DNA from 2 places in the Streptomyces sp. A2-16 genome. Region 1 is predicted to be linked to the other one. Evidence: riboswitches for the same ligand, from Rfam matches in the RefSeq annotation. Region 1 holds a riboswitch; the other holds the start of a gene.

Region 1 (7,729 bases):
CACGCGCCAGATGTCCAGGAGCCCGGCCCGGATCTCGTCCTCCGTGCGCCAGGCACGCTCGTTCTCCAGCATCAGGGAGGAGATCGACAGGCCGGTCTCCTCGGCCAGGCGCAGCAACTCGTCACCCGTGCGGAAGGGGTACTTCAGCACCGTATCGTCGAGCTTGATGCGGTCCTCGCCGACCGCGTCCTCGTCCACGACGAAGCCGCCGCCGACCGAGTAGTACGTCTTGGACAGCAGTTCCTCGCCCGAGGCGTCGTACGCCCACACGGTCATGCCGTTCGCGTGGTACGGAAGGGCCTTGCGGCGGTGCAGCACCAGGTCGTCGTCGAAGGAGAACGGGATCTGGTGCTCACCGAGCAGCTTCAGGACCCCGGCGGCCTTGATCGCCGCCACCCGGTCGTCCGCGTTCTCCACGTCCACCGTGCGCGGGGAGGCGCCCTCCAGGCCCAGCAGAACCGCCTTCGGGGTGCCGTGGCCGTGGCCGGTCGCGCCCAGGGAGCCGTACAGCTCGCAGCGGACGGAGGCGACCGACGGCAGCAGGTCCTCGTTGCGCAGGCGGCGCGCGAACATACGGGCGGCGCGCATCGGGCCGACCGTGTGGGAGCTCGACGGGCCGATGCCTATCGAGAACAGGTCGAAGACCGAGATGGCCACGGGAACTCCTTCACCAAGGGCGGGGGGCACACGTCGTCGGGTGCCCCCCACCGTGGAACTACTTGTTCAGGCCGGGGTACAGCGGGTGCTTGTCGGCAAGGGCCTTGACCCGGGCCTTCAGCGACTCCACGTCGTACGACGGCTTCAGGGCCTCGGCGATCACGTCCGCGACCTCGGCGAAGTCCTCGGCCGTGAAGCCGCGGGTGGCCAGGGCGGGTGTGCCGATCCGCAGGCCCGACGTCACCATCGGCGGGCGCGGGTCGTTCGGGACGGCGTTGCGGTTGACCGTGATGCCGACCTCGTGGAGACGGTCCTCGGCCTGCTTGCCGTCCAGCTCGGACTCGCGCAGGTCGACGAGGATCAGGTGCACGTCGGTGCCGCCGGAGAGCACGTCGACCCCGGCCTCCCGGGCGTCGTCGGCCGTCAGACGCTCGGCGAGGATGCGCGCACCCTCCACCGTACGCCGCTGGCGCTCCTTGAACTCCTCGCCCGCCGCCACCTTGAAGGACACCGCCTTCGCCGCGATCACGTGCTCCAGGGGACCGCCCTGGAAGCCCGGGAAGACGGAGGAGTTCAGCTTCTTCGCGAACTCCTGCCTGGCGAGGATGATGCCGCCGCGCGGGCCGCCCAGCGTCTTGTGGGTGGTGGAGGTGACCACGTCGGCGTACGGCACCGGGTTCTGGTGCAGCCCCGCGGCCACGAGACCGGCGAAGTGGGCCATGTCGACCCACAGGTACGCCTCGACCTCGTCGGCGATCCGGCGGAACTCCGCGAAGTCCAGCTGCCGCGGATAGGCGGACCAGCCCGCGATGATCACCTTGGGGCGGTGCTCCTTGGCGAGCTTCTCCAGCTCGGCCATGTCGACCAGACCGGTGACCGGGTCCACGTGGTAGGCGACCACGTCGAACTGCTTGCCGGAGAAGTTCAGCCGCATTCCGTGGGTCAGGTGACCGCCGTGCGCGAGGTCCAGGCCCAGGATCGTGTCGCCGGGCTGGGCCAGCGCGAACAGGGCGGCCTGGTTCGCGGAGGCACCGGAGTGGGGCTGCACATTGGCGTACTCGGCGCCGAACAGCTCCTTGAGCCGGTCGATCGCGATCTGCTCGGCCACGTCGACGTGCTCGCAGCCGCCGTAGTAGCGGCGGCCCGGGTAGCCCTCGGCGTACTTGTTGGTGAGGACCGAGCCCTGCGCCTCCATGACCGCGAGCGGAGCGAAGTTCTCCGAGGCGATCATCTCGAGGGTTGACTGCTGCCTGACCAGCTCGGCGTCGACCGCGGCGGCGATCTCAGGGTCGAGCTCGTGCAGGGGCGTGTTCAGTGCGGACATCAGGTGCGGACTCCTCAGCCGGCGGAAAAGGCGGTGTACTCGTCGGCGGAGAGCAGGTCGGCCGGCTCCTCCGAGACGCGTACCTTGAACAGCCAGCCGCCCTCGAAGGGGGCGGAGTTCACCAGTGCCGGGTCGCTGACGACGTCCTCGTTGACCTCGGTGACCTCACCGGAGACGGGGGAGTACAGGTCGCTGACCGACTTGGTCGACTCCAGCTCGCCGCAGGTCTCGCCCGCGGTCACCGTGTCACCGACCTCCGGGAGCTGCACGAAGACGACATCGCCGAGGGCGTTGGCCGCGTGCTCCGTGATGCCGACCGTCGAGACGCCGTCCTCGGCGCCCGACAGCCACTCGTGCTCCTTGCTGTAGCGCAGCTGCTGGGGGTTGCTCATGGCCTGAATTCTCCTGTACGCGGGGGAGTGCTGGTGAATGGGGGACTGCGGAAGGCGTGCGTGAGCAGCGACTCTGTGCCCAGCATCACCTACGACGGCTACTTCTGGCGCTTGTAGAACGGCAGCGCCACGACCTCGTACGGCTCGTGGCTGCCCCGGATGTCCACACCGACACCGGCCGTGCCCGGTGTGGCGTGGGCGGGGTCGACGTACGCCATGGCGATCGGCTTGCCCAGCGTGGGCGAGGGGGCGCCGGAGGTGACCTCGCCGACCACCTCGCCGTCGGCGACGACCGCGTACCCGGCACGCGGCACGCGACGCCCCTCGGCGACCAGGCCGACGAGGACGCGCGGCGGCTCGTGGTTCGCGTTCTCCGCGGCCTCACGCAGGGCCGCGCGGCCCACGAAGTCGCCCTCCTTCTCGAACTTCACGACCCGCCCGAGGCCCGCGTCGAAGGGCGTCAGCTCCCGCGAGAGCTCGTGCCCGTACAGCGGCATGCCCGCCTCCAGGCGCAGGGTGTCCCGGCAGGACAGTCCGCAGGGGACGAGTCCGACGCCCTCGCCCGCCTTGGTCAGCGCCTGCCACAGCTCCACCGCGTGCTCCGGCTTCACGAAGAGTTCGAAGCCGTCCTCCCCGGTGTACCCGGTGCGCGCGATCAGCGCGGGCACCCCGGCGACCGTGCCCGGCAGACCGGCGTAGTACTTCAGCCCGTCCAGGTCGGCGTCGGTCAGGGACGCGAGGATCCCGGGGGACTCCGGACCCTGTACGGCGATCAGGGCGTAGGCGTCCCGGTCGTCGCGCACCTCGGCGTCGAAGCCGGCCGCGCGCTCGGTCAGGGCGTCGAGGACGACCTGGGCGTTGGAGGCGTTGGCGACGACCATGTACTCGGTGTCGGCGAGACGGTAGACGATCAGGTCGTCCAGGATGCCGCCGTCGGCCTGGCAGATCATGGTGTAGCGGGCGCGGCCCACGCCGACGGAGGCGATGTTGCCGACGAGGGCGAAGTTCAGCAGCTGGGCGGCCTGCGGTCCGGTCACGGTGATCTCGCCCATGTGGGAGAGGTCGAAGAGCCCGGCCCTCGTGCGCACCGCGTTGTGCTCGTCGCGCTCGGAGCCGTACCGCAGGGGCATGTCCCAGCCGGCGAAGTCGGTCATCGTCGCACCGAGGGAGCGATGCAGGGCATCGAGCGCGGTGAGACGGAGTTCAGAACTGCTCATCGGACGGTCGTCTCCAAGGATCCCAGGACATGGGTATGACGGGCGAGGTATTCCTCCCCATCTGTCATCGGAACCTGAGAGGTTCGCCATGAAGACATGGCTTGCACCTTGGGTGGGGCCGCCTCGGGTGGGCGGCCCGCTTTTCAGATGTGCCTCGCCCGCGCGGTAACGGGGCCTGAGAGATTCAAGGGAGGGACTTGCTCCTTCGGCGCCCGGGTACACGTACCCAGGACTCTCCCGCGCGGATTCAAGCGGCCGGTATGCAGTTGGCGCGGACATCATTGCACGCATCGGACGCCGACGGCAGGGCCGCACCCGACCGCCCCTCGACCCTTCCTTCTTGTAACCGGCTTGTGGCGGTACGAGTACAGAAACGCGAGAGATCGTCCATTACCTTCTCTTTACGCTCGGTGGGGAGGGGAACCCTTACCCCGGAGGAGGACGATGACGGTGAACAGGACCACGGCGTACGCGGCGACCTCGGCCCTCGCGCTGCCCGAGCAGCCCGCGGCCCCGGCCGTCGAGGCCCGCGGCGCCCGCCCGGTCGTCCGTGACCTGCGCGACCGCGCGGGCCACGGTCCGCGCGCCCTGCTCTTCGGCCCCAAGGACCTCGTCGTCATCACCGGTCTGCCGGGCAGCGGCAAGTCCACGCTGATGAAGCGTGCCGTCAGCGGAATCCGGATCGACTCCCAGGACACCCGCGACCGCTGGGACGCCCGGCTGTCCCGTGTGCTGCCGTACGCCGTCTACCGCCCCTGGGTCCGGTTCGCGCACTACGCCGGCCTGCGCCGCGCCCTGCGCTCCGGCGAGGGAGTCGTGGTGCACGACTGCGGGACCCAGGCCTGGGTGCGGGGCTGGCTGGCCCGCGAGGCCCGGCGCCGGGGCGGCACCCTGCATCTGCTGCTGCTCGACGTCACCGCGGACACCGCTCTCGAGGGCCAGCGCGAGCGAGGCCGGGGCGTCTCGCGGTACGCCTTCCTGCGGCACCGGGGGGCGGCCTCCCGGCTGATCCGCTCGGTGGAGCGCGGTGACCTGCCCCAGGGCTGCGGTTCGGCGGTGCTGATCGACCGGGACGCGGCGGACGTGCTGCGGCGGATCGGGTTCACGGGCTGAGGCGCGTGGGCTTCTTGGGCCGAGCGGGGCGGAGCGGGGCCGAGCCGGTCATGGGCCGCACCCGCTAGCCTTCAGCCACATCAGTAGCGGTTCACAGCAGGCGGTCAGACAGATGGACTTCCCGGCGGATCTTCCCGCGGACTTTCCAGGACAGGCGCACCCCCACCCCCCTTCGCACGGCGGATGGCCCGGCAACGAGCTGGAGGAGGTGCTCTCGGCCTCCCTCGGCATGCCCTCGGCGGGCGGCCGGATCATCGAGGTGCTCGGCCGCAGCTTCGTCTGGATCCCCCTGCCCAACGGGGGCGGTCCGCACAGCGGCCCCCTTGACCTGCCCACTCTGGAGATCCAGGGCCAGGCGTTCGTCCCGGTCTTCAGCTCCGAGGAGCAGTTCCGCCAGGTCGTCGGCTCGCACCTGTCGTACACCATCGCCCCGGCGGTGGAGTTCGCCCGCGGTCTGCCCCCGCACGTGGGCATCGCCGTGAACCCCGACGGAGTGGTCGGCGTCCCGCTGCCGCCCGCCGCGGTGGCCGACCTGTGCCGGGTCGGACGCACCCCGCTGGACGGCCCCAACACCGGCGGACGCGTCAAGCTGTACGAGCCCGACTGGCAGGACGACCCGGTCGACTTCCTCGCCACCGCGGCCGCGGAGTTCGCGGCGACGGGCGTGGTCCTCACCGCCCGCCGCTGCCTGGCCGCCATCGAGACGGCCGACCCGGTGATGTTCGTGGGCGTGGAACTCTCCCAGTGGGAGGGCGACCTGCGAACCCTGCCGATGGACGCCCTGGGCAGGGCCCTCGGCACGACCCCGGTGCGGTGGCCGGTCAACCTGGTCCTGCTGGACGTGGCGGACGACCCGGTGGGCCACTGGATGCGGGGACAGGTGCGCCCCTTCTACACGCAGGGCTAGCCGAACTCACCCTGGGCCGCGGGGAACTGCGCGAGGAGTCGCGGCCGACCCGCACCCGCCGACATCGCACAGGTCCCGAGCTCGTGGGCGCTTAAGCTGGTTTCATACTCGGGGAACTTTCAAGAAGGGGCGATACGACGTGAGCGCCAGCGGCACCGCGACCGGCACGGTCGAGCACATGCTGCGCCAGGTGACCCCCGGGCGCTACGACGCCTACGAGGCATTGCTGCGCGCCCTCGCGACCCCGAACAACGGCCAGATCTGGATGCTCCTGTGGCACGGCCAGTCCGGCTCCCCGGACGCCCAGTACGGAAACATGGAGGTCGACGGCTACGGCTACGCCCCCTGCGTGACCTCGGCCCAGGAGCTGAGCGCCAGTGGCTGGAACCGTTCGTACGAAGTGGCCGACGCCATCGACGTGGCCCGCACCCTCTACCCCGACCACTTCGGCCTCTGGCTCAACCCGCACGCCCCCGGCGGCGGCGTCGGCATCCCCTGGCTCGATCTGCGCCGTATCGCGACCGGACTGGAGCGTCAGCCCGCGGGGCCGCTCAGGCTCTCGGAACCCGGCATCGAGATCCCCCAGTTCTACGCCCTGCTCGTGCAGAACGCCCACCGCACCCCGGCGGTCCGCTCGCTGCGCCGCGCCTGGGTGCAGCCGGCGCTCGGGGCGCCGTATCTCGCCATCGGCCTGGATGTGTACGACACCAGCCCCTCGGCGGTGGACTCGGTGCGCGCGATGATGCAGCAGTCCATCGGCGCGGTCCCGGACGGACTGCCGGTGTCGACGGTCGCGATGTCCGACGAGTACGACCCGGTGGCGCTGTGGATGCGTGCCGGTGCCCGTCCGTTCTACGACCGTGAGGCCCACGGATCTCCCGCTCAGGCACCGGCGGCCGGGTACGGCTACCCGCCCGTCCGTGGTGGTTACTGAGAGCAATGACACCCGTTCGGCTCGTTTGCGTAACAGCCACGTTTCTTCGCGCGTAGATAGCGGCGGATCATCGCGAATGTCGCCTATTGTGCCGTTCTGTCCCAACTGACATGTGTCCGGGGGGCGTTACCCGCTGTTCGGATAACGGAATCCCTCTTACTGCATCACGGTTACGCATACTTTCTTCGCCAGGCCTGGCGGGTGATCGCAGCGAAGCTGAAGACTCCCCAGGCAGACGCAGGATCGGACGTTCCTGTGAACTGAGCAAGTCGACAAAGCCGTAATCCACGGCAGGTGTAGGCCGGTCACCACCGGCGAGAGGGGTCGGGTCACTGTGACCGCACCGATCGAGACCACCGGGGCGCAGGCCGAGGCGCAGCCGGAGGCTGTCCTCGCCGGCGCCGGCAAGGGGCAGATCGAGGGCCGTTCCCTGGGGCAGATCGCCTGGTCCCGGTTCAAGAAGGACAAGGTGGCGGTCGCCGGCGGTGTGATCGTCATCCTGCTGATCCTGGTCGCGGTGCTCTCCCGTCCCATCCAGGCCATGTTCGGGCTGGACCCGAACGCCCTGCACCAGGATCTGATCGACCCCAACACCTCGCTGCCCAAGGGCGGCTGGGGCGGCATGAGCTGGGACCACCCGCTCGGCGTGGAGCCGAAGTTCGGCCGCGACATCGCCACCCGCATCCTCGAGGGCTCCTGGGTCTCGCTGGTCGTGGCCTTCGGTGCCACGATCCTGTCCAACACGATCGGCGCGGTCCTCGGCGTGGTCGCCGGTTACTACGGCGGCCGGGTCGACACGATCATCAGCCGGCTCATGGACACCTTCCTGGCGTTCCCGCTGCTGCTGTTCGCCATCGCCATCTCGGCCACCCTGCAGGGCGGTGCCTTCGGGCTGGAGGGCCTGCCGCTGCACATCAGCGTGCTGATCTTCATCATCGGCTTCTTCAACTGGCCCTACCTGGGCCGTATCGTGCGCGGCCAGACCCTGGCCCTGCGCGAGCGGGAGTTCGTCGACGCCTCGCGGGGGATGGGGGCCAAGGGGCCCTACATCCTCTTCCGGGAGCTGCTGCCGAACCTCGTCGGCCCGATCATCGTCTACTCGACGCTGCTCATCCCGACCAACATCCTCTTCGAGGCGTCCCTCAGTTTCCTCGGCGTCGGCATCCAGCCTCCGCAGGCGTCCTG
Region 2 (7,729 bases), 4.8 Mb from region 1:
CGAGCCAGCGGGGCTACTGACCCTCCCAGGGATGGTCCATGCTTCAAACACCGGGCGGCGGTGTCGGACACGGCACCGCCGCGACGGACAGTGGGCTGATGAGCATCGGCACGGTGCTGACCGTGCTGCGTGACGAGTTTCCCGAAGTCACGATCTCCAAGATCCGTTTTCTGGAGTCCGAGGGGCTCATCGAGCCGCAGCGGACCCCCTCCGGCTACCGCAAGTTCAGCAACCGGGACGTCGAGCGCCTCGGCCACGTCCTGCGGATGCAACGGGACCACTATCTGCCGCTCAAGGTGATCCGGGAGCACCTGGACGCCATGGAGCGCGGCGAGGCCGTCGCGCTGCCCACGGTGGGCCGCCAGCGGGACGGAGAAACGGTCCTGGAGGTCTCCGAAGGCCCCACGGCGGCCCGTATCGGCCGGGACGAGCTGCTCGCCGCCGCCGAGATCGGCGAGCCGGAGCTGGCGGAGTGGGAGTCCTACGGGCTCATCACCCGGCTGCCGGACGGGGCCTACGACGCCGAGGCGGTGACGGTGGCCGCGCTCGTGGCGGAGCTCGGGCGGTTCGGGATCGAACCGCGGCATCTGCGGGCGATGAAAGCCGCGGCCGACCGTGAGGCCGGGCTCGTGGACCAGGTGGTGGCCCCGCTGAAGCGCCACCGCAACCCGCAGACCCGTGCGCACGCCGAAGCCCGTGCGAAGGAACTGGCGGGGCTCACGGTGAAGCTGCATGCCGCGCTTGTGCAGACCGCCCTCGGTGTGCGGCTGCCCTGAGGGCGGCCGGTACAGGAACTGCCACCCGTTTCCTGCCCGACTACCCAAACGTCCCGGGCACGGCCTAGGGTTGCTGTGTGAACGAGCTCGATGTCGTAGGTGTCCGGGTCGAAATGCCCTCCAACCAACCGATCGTGCTTCTGCGTGAAGTGGGAGGCGACCGCTACCTCCCCATCTGGATCGGGCCGGGGGAGGCGACCGCGATCGCCTTCGCACAGCAGGGCATGGCCCCCGCACGACCGCTGACCCACGACCTGTTCAAGGACGTGCTGGAGGCGGTCGGCCAGGAGCTCACCGAAGTGCGCATCACGGACCTGCGTGAGGGCGTCTTCTATGCCGAGCTGGTCTTCGCCAGCGGGGTCGAGGTGAGCGCGCGGCCGTCCGACGCCATAGCGCTGGCGCTGCGCACCGGGACGCCGATCTACGGCAGCGACGGAGTGCTCGACGACGCCGGAATCGCGATTCCGGACGAGCAGGAGGACGAAGTGGAGAAGTTCCGCGAGTTCCTCGACCAGATCTCCCCCGAGGACTTCGGCACCAGCAGTCAGTGAGCAAACCGCGGCCGATCCGGCGGATCAGTGATCCGTGACGGGTCGGCCGTGTCCGGTCCTCACTGAAATGCTGGCATTTGCCACCGGCGCGTGAGAGCGTCGTGCGGCCCGCTCGGAGCGCATTCGGCTAGCCTTTCCCCGCGGTGGGGTACGGGAAACCACTCCTAGGGTGATTATCACTCGGCGTGCCGAGTGTGGCGATCGTTGACGCACCCCTGGTGACTGCCTACCGTCGAGAAGGCAGGTCAAGGACGGAGGTCGGCGTGAGAAGCAGCGGCGACGGTACGGCTGGGGGTGCCCCCGGACGGAGTCTCGGGGCGAGCGGCCCGTACCCGCTTCACGGCAGCCCGTTTCAGGGCAGCGCGGCCGATCACGTTCCGCAGCGACCGGCGGCCGTGCCGAGCAGCGGAGGGGCGACGTCCATGACGTCCGAGCAGATCGGCTATCGCGGGCCTACGGCATGTGCGGCGGCCGGCATCACCTACCGGCAACTCGACTACTGGGCACGCACCGGCCTCGTCGAGCCGAGCGTGCGGCCCGCCCACGGGTCGGGGACCCAGCGGCTCTACAGCTTCCGGGACGTCGTCGTCCTGAAGATCGTCAAGCGGTTCCTCGACACGGGTGTGTCGCTGCAGAACATCCGCACCACGGTCCAGCACCTGCGGGAGCGCGGTTTCCAGGATCTGGAGCGCATGACGCTCATGAGCGACGGTGCCACGGTCTACGAGTGCACCTCGCCCGACGAGGTCCACGCGCTGCTCCAGGGCGGCCAGGGAGTCTTCGGGATCGCCGTGGGTGTCGTGTGGCGGGACGTCGAGAGCGCCCTTTCGCAGCTGCACGGGGAGCGCATCGACACCGGGGAGACGCTCGTCGGGCACAACCCTGCGGACGAGCTGGCCAGGCGCCGCAACCGGGCGGTCTGAAGCCTGTCCCGCCGTCTCGGGCGGGGCATTGTCAGTGGCGTAGGGCAGCATCGGACATGTGAGAAAAGCGCCCACGATCCTGCATCTCGACATGGATGCCTTCTACGCCTCGGCGGAGCAGGCGTCCAAGCCGAGTCTGCGTGGGAAGGCCGTCGTCGTGGGCGGGCTGGGGCCGCGGGGTGTGGTGGCCACCGCGTCCTACGAGGCCCGGGTGTTCGGGGTGCACTCGGCGATGCCCATGGGCCAGGCGAGACGGCTCGCGCCGAACGCCGCGTATCTCGTGCCGCGCTTCGGGTTCTACAAGGCGATCAGCGAGCAGGTGATGGGTCTGCTGCGGGAGCTCTCACCCCTGGTGGAGCCGCTCAGCCTGGACGAGGCGTTCGTGGACCTGGAGGCCGGTGGAACGGCCTGGGACGAGGCGTCGGCGCGGCTGGCCGGGGCGAAGCTGCGGGCCGACATACGGGCCGTCACGGGGCTCACCGGATCGGTGGGGCTCGCCGCGTCCAAGATGCTCGCGAAGATCGCCTCCGAGCAGGCCAAGCCGGACGGGCTGGTGGTGATCGAGCCGGGGACCGAGCGGGCGATGCTCGGGCCGATGTCGGTGCGGACCCTGCCGGGGGTGGGGCCGGCGACCGGGGACCATCTGCGCCGGGCCGGGATCCACACGGTCGACGAGATCGTCGAGGCGGGGGAGGACGAACTCGTACGGCTGCTCGGGAAGGCGCACGGGCACGGGCTGTACGCCATGGCGCTGGCGCGGGACGAGCGGGCCGTGGTGGCGGAGCGGGAGACGAAGTCGGTGTCGGTGGAGGACACGTACGACGTGGACATCCATGACCGGGTTCGGGTGGGGCTCGAGGTGCAGCGGCTGGCGGACCGGTGTGTGCGGCGGTTGCGGGGGGCCGGGTTGTCGGGGCGGACGATCGTGCTGAAGGTGCGACGGTACGACTTCTCGACGTTGACGCGGTCCGAGACGTTGCGGGGGCCCACGGACGACCCCGCGGTGGTGCGGGAGGCCGCCTTGCGGCTGCTGGAGGGGGTGGATTCCACGGGGGGTGTGCGGTTGCTGGGGGTGGGGGTTTCCGGGCTTGCCGACTTCACTCAGGAGGACCTGTTCGCCCAGGCCGCGGGGGAGGGAGTGACCGACGCGGTCGAGGAGGTGGGCGATGACGTCCCGGCCGAGGAGCGGGACGTGGTGGTCGAGCGGCGGTGGGTGGCCGGGCATGACGTGCGGCATGCCGAGTACGGGCACGGGTGGGTGCAGGGGAGCGGGCTGGGGCGGGTGACCGTGCGGTTCGAGACGCCGGACTCCGAGCCGGGGCGGGTGCGGACGTTTCCCGTCGACGATCCTCGGCTGGAGCCGGCTGAGCCGTTGCCGTTGGTCGAGGCGTTGGGTTCCCACCCGCAGCACTCATGACCGTTTCGTTGTCGGGTTGGTTCTGATGGGCGCGAGGTACGAGCTGTTCGAGGAGGACGACTTCACGTGGGCCTTGGTCAGGCCTCTATGTCCTCCGTGCCTGCCAGCTTGCCGAAGTTTCGGTCCGGGAGTGGGGGTGGGGCTGCTACGTCGAGGCCGTAGTGGTGGTAGAGCTGGAGTTCCTGGTCGGGGGAGAGGTGGCGGCCCACGCCGAAGTCGGGGGCGTCCTTGATGAGGGCGCGGTCGAAGGGGACGTGCAGGGTGCCCTCGACCAGTTCGCTCGGCTCGAGGGGGACGAAGGCGTCCCGGGAGAAGAGACCGGTGCGTATCGCGGCCCACTCCGGCACACCGGTCGCGTCGTCGAGGTAGACCTCGTCGATGGTGCCGATCTTGGTGCCGTTGCGGTCGAACGCCTTGCGGCCGATCAGGTTGCGCGGATCGATGTCGGTCTGCACGGGCCCTCCACTTGGTCGCAACTCATCCGAAGCGGTCGTAAGCACTACGAAAGAGCACATCGGGGTGTGCGGCCACTCGAAGACTCGTGCGTTGACCTCGCTGGTAGGCTTGCCAGCGGCTGCTGACCCCGTGCGGGAGAGTCCTCCAGACATCATCGGAGGCGCCGAAGGAGCAAATCCTCCCCGGAATCTCTCAGGCTCACGTACCGCATGGACGAGGTCACTCTGGAAAGCAGAGCGGGTGTCGACGGCTTCCGCTCTCACCGACGGTGAAAGCCGGCGACCCTCGGGCGCCGGTGAAGCTCTCAGGTTGAGATGACAGAGGGGGAGGCCGTCGGGGTACCCGCGCCGGGGTATCCCTCGAAGGTCGTGTCAGACCAGGAGGCCTCCGCAATGACCGCCCATCGCATTCCGCTCTCCGAGCTCGAACAGGGGATTCCCTTCGAGCAGCGTCACATCGGCCCTGATCATGAGGCTCGGGCCAAGATGCTCGCGCAGGTCGGCTACGGCTCGCTGGACGAGCTGACCGCCGCCGCCGTACCGGATGTGATCAAGAACGCCGATGCGCTGGAACTGCCCGGTGCGCGCACCGAGGCCGAGGTGCTGGCCGAGCTGCGGTCGCTGGCCGACCGGAACCAGGTGCTCGACTCCATGATCGGGCTCGGGTACTACGGCACCTTCACTCCGCCCGTCATCCTGCGCAACGTCATGGAGAACCCGGCCTGGTACACGGCCTACACGCCGTACCAGCCGGAGATCTCGCAGGGGCGGCTCGAAGCCCTGCTGAACTTCCAGACCATGGTCGCCGAGCTCACCGGGCTGCCGACCTCCGGCGCCTCGCTGCTCGACGAGGGCACCGCGGCGGCCGAGGCCATGTCCCTGTCCCGGCGCATGGGGAAGAACAAGAAGGGCCTCTTCCTCGTCGACGCCGACGTGCTGCCGCAGACCATCGCCGTGATCGAGACCCGCGCCGAGCCGACCGGGGTCGAGGTCGTGGTCACGGACCTGAGCCAGGGCATCCCGGCCGACATCGCCTCGCGGGAGATCAACGGGGTGCTCGTGCAGTACCCCGGCGCCTCCGGGGTCGTACGGGACATCAAGCCGCTGATCGACCAGGCTCATGAGCTCGGCGCGCTCGTGACCGTCGCCGCCGATCTGCTCGCGCTGACCTTGCTGAGGTCGCCGGGTGAGCTCGGGGCGGACATCGCGGTCGGGACCACGCAGCGGTTCGGTGTGCCGATGGGGTTCGGTGGGCCGCACGCCGGTTACATGGCCGTGCACGAGAAGTTCGCGCGGAGCCTGCCAGGGCGGCTCGTGGGCGTGTCCGTGGACGCCGACGGCAACAAGGCCTACCGGCTCGCGCTGCAGACGCGCGAGCAGCACATCCGCCGGGAGAAGGCGACCAGCAACATCTGCACCGCGCAGGTGCTGCTCGCCGTCATGGCCGGCATGTACGCCGTCTACCACGGGCCCGAGGGGCTCAAGGGCATCGCCCGGCGGACGCACCGGTACGCCAACCTCCTCGCGGCGGGACTCCGCGCCGGTGGGGTCGAGGTCGTGCACGGCTCCTACTTCGACACGCTGACCGTGCGGGTGCCGGCGAAGGCCGCCGAGATCGTCTCCGCGGCGCGGCGGAACGGCGTCAACCTGCACCTTGTCGACGCCGACCACGTGTCCTTCGCGTGCGACGAGACCACCGCGCGGGCCCAGGTGGCTGCCGTGTGGAACGCGTTCGGGGTCGAGGCCGACATCGAGGCGCTGGACGCGGCCACCGAGGAGGCGCTGCCGGACGCACTGCTGCGTGACGACGACTTCCTCACCCACCCCGTCTTCCACCAGCACCGCTCCGAGACCGCGATGCTGCGCTACCTGCGCCGGCTCGCCGACCGCGACTACGCGCTCGACCGCGGCATGATCCCGCTGGGCTCCTGCACGATGAAGCTCAACGCGACCACGGAGATGGAGCCGGTCACCTGGCCCGAGTTCGGGCAGCTGCACCCCTTCGCGCCCGCCGAGCAGGCGCAGGGCTATCTGACGCTGATCCGGGAGCTGGAGGAGCGGCTCGCCGAGGTCACCGGGTACGACAACGTGTCGCTTCAGCCGAACGCCGGGTCGCAGGGCGAGCTGGCCGGGCTGCTCGCCGTGCGCGGGTACCACCGGGCGAACGGTGACGAGCAGCGGACCGTGTGTCTGATTCCGTCGTCCGCGCACGGGACCAACGCCGCCAGTGCCGTGATGGCCGGCATGAAGGTCGTCGTCGTGAAGACCGCCGAGGACGGCGAGATCGACGTCGAGGACCTGCGGGCGAAGATCGAGCAGCACCGGGACGAGCTCGCCGTGCTGATGATCACGTACCCCTCGACGCACGGTGTGTTCGAGGAGCACGTCGCCGACATCTGCGCGCAGGTCCACGAGGCCGGCGGGCAGGTGTACGTCGACGGGGCCAACCTCAACGCGCTGGTGGGGCTGGCCAAGCCCGGGCACTTCGGCGGCGACGTCTCGCACCTGAACCTGCACAAGACCTTCTGCATCCCGCACGGCGGCGGTGGCCCGGGCGTCGGGCCGGTGGGTGTGCGGGCGCACCTGGCGCCGTATCTGCCGAACCATCCGATGCAGCCCGCGGCGGGCCCCGAGACGGGCGTGGGCCCGATCTCGGCCGCGCCCTGGGGTTCCGCGGGCATCCTGCCGATCTCCTGGGCGTACGTCCGGCTCATGGGCGGCGAGGGCCTCAAGCGGGCCACGCAGGTGGCGGTGCTCTCCGCCAACTACATCGCCAAGCGGCTGGAGCCCCACTACCCCGTGCTCTACACCGGTCCCGGCGGGCTGGTCGCGCACGAGTGCATCATCGATCTGCGGCCGCTGACCAAGGCGACCGGGGTGAGCGTCGACGACGTGGCCAAGCGGCTCATCGACTACGGCTTCCACGCGCCGACCATGTCGTTCCCGGTGGCCGGGACGCTGATGATCGAGCCGACGGAGTCCGAGGACCTGATCGAGCTCGACCGGTTCTGCGAGGCGATGATCGCCATTCGCGGGGAGATCGAGAAGGTCGGCACCGGGGAGTGGGCGGCCGAGGACAACCCGCTGCGGAACGCTCCGCACACCGCCGGGGCGCTCGGTGGGGAGTGGGAGCACGCGTACACGCGCGAGGAGGCCGTCTTCCCGGGCGGTGTCTCGGTCGCGGACAAGTACTGGCCGCCGGTGCGGCGGATCGACCAGGCGTACGGTGACCGGAACCTGGTGTGCTCGTGCCCGCCGTTGGACGCGTACGAGGACTGACCCGAGGCGATGAGGGCCCCGTTTCGGCGGGGCCCTTTTCCGTGTCGCGTCAGTCGGTCGCCAGTGACACCTCGGTCGACTTGACGAGGGCGACCACGGGGGTGCCGACGGTCAGGGCGAGGTCGGTCGCGGAGTCCGCGGTGATCGCGGAGGTGAGCTCGCCGCCCTCGATCGCGATCTTCACGGTGGCCATGGCGGCGCCGATGGTCACGGCGGTGACCGTGCCCGGGAGCTGGTTGCGGAGGGACACGCCCCGGACCGGGGCGGTGGCGAGGGAGATCTCCGTCGACTTCACCAGGGCGCGGACGGGCGTGTCCCGGGTGAGGGC

What was found. Region 1 has a riboswitch for glycine ahead of gcvT (glycine cleavage system aminomethyltransferase GcvT). Riboswitches for the same ligand answer to the same signal wherever they lie in the genome.
Region 2: linked by a shared signal. The riboswitch ahead of gcvP (aminomethyl-transferring glycine dehydrogenase) and the one ahead of gcvT (glycine cleavage system aminomethyltransferase GcvT) in region 1 are both predicted to bind glycine.

Annotation. Positions count from the first base shown of each region.
Region 1 is NZ_CP063808.1:1,765,194-1,772,922, forward strand. Features, by position in the region: gene IOD14_RS08205 (L-serine ammonia-lyase) at 1-657, opposite strand, end outside; gene glyA (serine hydroxymethyltransferase) at 716-1,981, opposite strand; gene gcvH (glycine cleavage system protein GcvH) at 1,996-2,373, opposite strand; gene gcvT (glycine cleavage system aminomethyltransferase GcvT) at 2,472-3,590, opposite strand; glycine riboswitch at 3,744-3,840, opposite strand; gene IOD14_RS08225 (AAA family ATPase) at 4,035-4,703, shown strand; gene IOD14_RS08230 (enhanced serine sensitivity protein SseB) at 4,816-5,610, shown strand; gene IOD14_RS08235 (enhanced serine sensitivity protein SseB C-terminal domain-containing protein) at 5,750-6,544, shown strand; gene IOD14_RS08240 (ABC transporter permease) at 6,879-7,729, shown strand, end outside.
Region 2 is NZ_CP063808.1:6,526,720-6,534,448, reverse strand. Features, by position in the region: gene IOD14_RS29345 (FHA domain-containing protein) at 1-20, shown strand, start outside; gene IOD14_RS29340 (MerR family transcriptional regulator) at 39-776, shown strand; gene IOD14_RS29335 (bifunctional nuclease family protein) at 854-1,327, shown strand; gene IOD14_RS29330 (MerR family transcriptional regulator) at 1,591-2,250, shown strand; gene IOD14_RS29325 (DNA polymerase IV) at 2,309-3,667, shown strand; gene IOD14_RS29320 (PRC-barrel domain-containing protein) at 3,745-4,122, opposite strand; glycine riboswitch at 4,246-4,341, shown strand; gene gcvP (aminomethyl-transferring glycine dehydrogenase) at 4,516-7,401, shown strand; gene IOD14_RS29310 (TOBE domain-containing protein) at 7,451-7,729, opposite strand, start outside.